Regions from separate parts of the Streptomyces sp. NPDC002588 genome, predicted to be linked through region 1. Evidence: predicted binding sites of a transcription regulator. Region 1 holds the regulator's gene; the other holds the start of a gene.

The links. The regulator HspR, encoded in region 1, represses chaperone genes until heat shock. The targets are predictions, from matches to a motif close to TTGAGNNNNNNNNNCTCAA.
Region 2: lon (endopeptidase La) is a predicted target of HspR. The motif match lies at 1,300-1,318, and genes of this name have one in related genera.

What each region holds. Positions count from the first base shown of each region.
Region 1 is NZ_JBEOWF010000020.1:67,187-70,190, forward strand. Features, by position in the region: gene dnaJ (molecular chaperone DnaJ) at 1-1,105, shown strand, start outside; gene ABT057_RS23555 (heat shock protein transcriptional repressor HspR) at 1,111-1,563, shown strand; gene ABT057_RS23560 (sugar ABC transporter substrate-binding protein) at 1,907-3,004, shown strand, end outside.
Region 2 is NZ_JBEOWF010000015.1:165,589-168,592, reverse strand. Features, by position in the region: gene ABT057_RS19410 (DUF5954 family protein) at 1-1,018, opposite strand, end outside; gene ABT057_RS19415 (rhomboid-like protein) at 1-11, shown strand, start outside; gene lon (endopeptidase La) at 1,341-3,004, shown strand, end outside.

The sequences.
Region 1 (3,004 bases):
CGAGATCAAGAAGGCGTACCGGAAACTCGCCCGCGAGTTCCACCCGGACGCCAACAAGGGCAACGTCAAGGCGGAGGAGCGCTTCAAGGAGATCTCCGAGGCGAACGACGTCCTCGGTGACCCCAAGAAGCGCAAGGAGTACGACGAGGCACGCGCCCTCTTCGGCAACGGCGGCTTCCGCCCCGGCCCGGGCGCCGGCGGATCCTTCAACTTCGACCTGGGCGACCTCTTCGGAGGCGGCGCCCAGGGCGGGGCGGGCTCCGGCGGCTTCGGCGGCGGCATCGGCGACGTGTTCGGCGGCCTGTTCAACCGCGGCGGCGCCGGCACGACCCGCACCCAGCCGCGGCGCGGCCAGGACATCGACACCGAGGTCACCCTGACCTTCACCGAGGCCATCGAGGGCGCCACGGTCCCGCTGCGGATGTCCTCGCAGTCCCCGTGCAAGGCCTGCTCCGGCACCGGCGACAAGAACGGCACACCGCGTGTGTGCCCGACCTGCGTCGGCACGGGCCAGGTCGCGCGCGGCTCCGGCGGAGGCTTCTCCCTCACCGACCCCTGCCCGGACTGCAAGGGCCGCGGCCTGATCGCCGAGCACCCCTGCCTGGACTGCAAGGGCAGCGGCCGGGCCAAGTCGTCCAGGACGATGCAGGTCCGCATCCCGGCCGGGGTGACGGACGGGCAGCGCATCCGGCTGCGCGGCAAGGGCGCCCCCGGCGAGCGGGGCGGTCCCGCCGGCGACCTCTACGTCGTGGTCCACGTCGGAGCCCACCCTGTCTTCGGCCGCAAGGACGACAACCTGACGGTGACGGTCCCGGTGACCTTCACCGAGGCGGCCCTGGGCGGGGAGGTCAAGGTCCCCACCCTCGGGGGCCCGCCCCTCACCCTGAAGCTGCCGCCCGGCACCCCCAACGGCCGCACCATGCGGGCGCGGGGCAAGGGCGCGGTCCGCAAGGACGGCACCCGCGGCGACCTGCTGGTCACCGTCGAGGTGAGTGTGCCGAAGGACCTGTCGGGGAATGCTCGTGAAGCGCTCGAGGCGTATCGCGAGGCGACCGTGGACGAGGACCCGCGGGCGGACCTCTTCGAGGCCGCGAAGGGAGCTTGAGAGTGATGGACGGCCGGCGGCGTAACCCGTATGAACTGACCGAGGAGACCCCGGTCTACGTCATCTCGGTGGCGGCCCAGCTCTCCGGCCTGCACCCGCAGACCCTGCGTCAGTACGACCGCCTGGGCCTGGTATCCCCCGACCGCACCGCCGGCCGGGGCCGCCGCTACTCGGCCCGCGACATCGAACTGCTGCGCACCGTGCAGCAGTTGTCGCAGGACGAGGGCATCAACCTGGCCGGCATCAAGCGCATCATCGAGCTGGAGAACCAGGTGGCGGCCCTCCAGTCCCGCGTCGCGGAACTCCAGGACGCCCTGGACGGCGCGGCCGCGGCGATGCAGCAGCGCGAGGCGGCGGTCCACGCCTCCTACCGCCGCGACCTGGTCCCGTACCAGGAGGTCCAGCAGACGAGCGCGCTGGTGGTGTGGCGGCCCAAGCGGCAGCAGCCGTCGGACTGACCGACGGACACGCATCGTTGCGCAGGGGCCCGGGGGATTCTCCGGGCCCCTGCGCACATGCCTCGGGCCGGGGTGCCGGCCGGGTGGTGCCGGCCGTGAGGGGTGCCGCCGGGTCCGGATTTCCGGAACTCCTCCGGATGGAGGGTCCGTAAGGAGTGTTTGGATGCGGTTCCGCTCGATCTCCGCTACATCTCCATGCGTTCTCCGCCACCAAACGGAGCGTGATGTTGCTACTTCGTTAAGTGGTTCCGCTTGACGCCGGTGGCCGCCGCCGCGTTGTCTTTTCAGATCTGGGTCAATCTGTCGCACCCAGGTCCGGAACACACCTGAAGTGAGCCCCCGAATGCGTCGTATCGCCATAGCTGTGGTCGCCTCCACGATGTCCCTCTCGCTCGCGGGATGCGGAATGTTCGGGGCCTCGGGGGACAGCAGCAGCGCGACACCGACCCGCAGCAACGACATCACCATCGGCGTTCTGATGCCGGAGGCGACGAACACCCGGTACGCGGAGTTCGACTACCCCTACATCAAGTCGACCGTCGCGTCGCTGACCAGCAACAAGGGCAAGACCGAGTACGCCAACGCCAAGGGCAAGACCAAGACGCAGAACATCCAGATGCAGAAGATGATCGACGAGAAGGTCGACTGCATCGTGCTCGACGCCGTCGACTCCAAGGCGATCGTCCCCATGGTGAAGAAGGCCAAGGAGGCGGGCATCCCGGTCATCGCCTACGACCGTCTCGCCGAGGGCCCGATCGACGCGTACGTCTCCTTCGACAACGAGCTCGTCGGCGAGGTGCAGGGCCGTTCCATCACCGAGGCGCTGGGCTCGGCCAGCACCGCCGACAAGATCGTCATGATCAACGGCTCGCCCACCGACCCCAACGCCGCGCAGTTCAAGGCGGGCGCGCTCAACGAGCTCAAGGGCCGGGTGACGATCTCGGCGGACTACGACACCGACGCGTGGGACCCGAAGATCGCCCAGCAGCACATGGCCGACGCGCTCGCGAAGCTCGGCAAGAACAACATCGCGGCCGTGTACTCCGCCAACGACGCCATGGCCGGCGGGGCCATCAAGGCCATGAAGGCGGCGGGCATGAGCGACAGCGACCTGCCGCCGATCACCGGGCAGGACGCCGAGCTGCCGGCCGTGCAGCGGATCGTCACCGGCGAGCAGTACATGACCGTCTACAAGCCGTACCCCACCCTGGGCCAGACGGCCGCGGAGGCGGCCGTCGCCAAGGTCCAGGGCCGTGAGCTGCAGTTCGAGGCGCTCACCCGGGACAAGGTCGACAGCGCGACCCAGAAGGACATCCCGGCCAAGCTGGTGACCGTGGTCGCGCTGACCAAGACCAACATCAAGACGACCATCATCGCGGACGGCATCTACAAGGTGTCCCAGATCTGCACCCCCGCGTACCAGGCCGCCTGCGACGCCATC
Region 2 (3,004 bases), on a different contig from region 1:
AGTCGTCGTAGCGGACGGTGCCGTCCTCCCGCAGGGTCGGGTGGATCTTCATGGGGCCGTACTCGTCGACGTCCGAGGGGCGGGGCGGCTCGGGGCCGTCCGGGCCCATGCGGATCATGCGTTCCACGCGGCAGACCCGGAACAGGCGGTTCTCCACCCTCACCTCGTCGGCGCGGCCGGCCGCCCGGAATTCCTCGGCGGCCCGGGCGTAACGGGCCTTGCGGCGGTCGTCGTAGCGGTACAGCATCGCCCACACGCGGGACATCCCGTCGTACAGCGAGCGCCGGGCTTCGTGCGGGGTCGGATGGAGCGAGCCGGAGGGCGTCCATCCGTCGTCCCCGCGTTCGGCCACCGCGAAGCCGACCGGCAGCCGGACCACGTCCGGGTGCGTGCCGGCCGCGCGCGCGGAGTCCGCCCGTACGTCGGCCGGGAAGCGGGCGCCGGTGTACACGAACTCGCGCAGTCCCAGCCGCAGGGCGCCCGCCATCGGCCCCTCGTCCCGGCCGGGGTCGAGCACGAAGCCCACGTCGGGCGAGCGGGCGGTGCCGCGCTCCTCCCAGGAAGGGGACACCGGCTCCGGGTCGGTGGGCCGGGGCGGCTCCAGACCGTCGTCGCCGGTCCGCGCGAACTCGTCGCCGCGTACGACGCGGTAGCGCACCCCGAGCGCCTCCACCTCGTCCGCGGGGTGACGCTCCAGGACCGAGACGGCCGCGAGCAGCGCACGCCGGGCGGCCGGGTCGTCGGTGCCGTCCTTCGCCGTGAACCACAGGTGGGAGTTGAGCCCGTCCCTGGCCTGCTGGGGCATGCCGTCCACGACCGGCTTCAGCAGCCGCCAGCCCCCCGCGGACCCGGCCGGGTCCTGGGCGGCGACACCGAAGACGGGCCCGCGCAACGCGATGTGCGGGTAGCGCCGGGAGGCCTCCACGGCGTCCGCCTCCGTCACCCAGGCGATGGGGTCGTCCCGGAGCACCAGCTCCGCGTGCAGGGCGTCGAGCCGTCGCTTCCAGTCATCGGTCATATGCGCATTGTGGTCGCGGCGCGGGGCGGCTTCGGGGCGAATGCCGGAAGTGGGCGGGGAGAGGGAAAAGAGGCGGAAGTGGGAACGTGCGCCGGGTCGCACGCTCCCGCGGACACGCCCCCGACCGCCCCCGCGCACGACCGGCTGCACGACACCGGAGCCGCTGAGGCGCGGCTGACGCTCCGCGGTCGGCACTCCTCGAGGTTCACCCGTCCAGGGCGGTCGTGATCGCCCACAGCGAACGTGCCGCATGCCGGGGAACATTCAGGGGCTCATGTGCATTGAGTCGGCATAGCTCAACTTGACTGCCGAAGGGGAGATCATGGCTTCGACGTCCGCACCGCTCACTCTGCCCGTACTGCCTCTCGACGACGAGGTCGTGCTCCCCGGCATGGTGGTCCCGCTGGACCTCAACGACACCGACGTACGTGCCGCCGTGGAGGCCGCCCAGGCCGCCGCGCGGTCCGAGCCCGGAAAGCCCAGGGTGCTGCTGGTGCCCCGGATCGACGGGACATACGCGAGCACCGGCGTGCTCGGCACGATCGAGCAGGTCGGCCGGCTGGCCGACGGCGACCCGGGCGCGCTGATCCGCGGCCGGGGCCGGGTGCAGATCGGCGCCGGGACGACCGGACCGGGCGCCGCCCTGTGGGTGGAGGGGACACGGATCGACCAGACCGTGCCCGAGCCGCTGCCCGGTCATGTCGCCGAACTCGTCAAGGAGTACAAGGCCCTGGCCACCGCCTGGCTGCGCAAGCGCGCCGCCTGGCAGGTCGTGGACCGCGTGCAGGCCATCGACGACGTCTCCGCGCTCGCCGACAACTCCGGCTACTCGCCGTTCCTGACCACCGAGCAGAAGGTGGAGCTCCTGGAGACCGCCGACCCGGTGGCCCGCCTGAAGCTCGCCACCCAGCAGCTGCGCGACCACCTCGCCGAGCAGGACGTCGCCGAGACCATCGCCAAGGACGTCCAGGAAGGCGTCGACAAGCAGCAGCGCGAGTTCCTGCTGCGGCGCCAGCTGGAGGCCGTGCGCAAGGAGCTGCGTGACCTCAACGGCGAGCAGGAGGGCGAGGAGTCCGACGACTACCGCTCCCGCGTCGAGGCCGCCGACCTGCCGGAGAAGGTCCGCGAGGCCGCCCTCAAGGAGGTCGACAAGCTGGAGCGGTCCAGCGACCAGTCGCCCGAGGGCTCCTGGATCCGCACCTGGCTGGACACCGTCCTCGAACTGCCGTGGAACGAGCGGACCGAGGACCGGTACGACATCCAGGGCGCCAAGGCCGTCCTCGACGCCGAGCACTCGGGCCTGGAGGACGTGAAGGAGCGCATCACCGAGTACCTGGCCGTGCGCAAGCGCCGCAGCGAGCGCGGTCTCGGGGTCGTCGGCGGCCGGCGCGGCGGTGCCGTGCTCGCGCTGGTCGGCCCGCCCGGAGTCGGCAAGACCTCGCTCGGCGAGTCCGTCGCCCACGCGATGGGCCGCAAGTTCGTCCGCGTCGCCCTCGGCGGCGTCCGTGACGAGGCCGAGATCCGCGGCCACCGCCGTACCTACGTGGGCGCGCTGCCCGGCCGGATCGTGCGCGCGGTCAAGGAGGCCGGGTCGATGAACCCGGTGGTCCTGCTGGACGAGATCGACAAGGTGGGCTCCGACTTCCGGGGCGACCCGGCGGCCGCCCTCCTGGAGGTCCTGGACCCCGCGCAGAACCACACCTTCCGGGACCACTACCTGGAGGTCGAGCTCGACCTTTCGGACGTCGTCTTCCTCGCCACCGCCAACGTGCTCGAAGCCATCCCGGAGGCCCTGCTCGACCGCATGGAGCTGGTCCGCCTCGACGGCTACACCGAGGACGAGAAGGTCGTCATCGCCCGTGACCACCTGCTCCCGCGCCAGCTGGAGCGGGCCGGCCTGGACAAGGACGAGGTCACGCTCGACGAGAGCGCGCTGCGCAAGCTGGCCGGCGAGTACACCCGCGAGGCCGGCGTGCGCACCCTGGA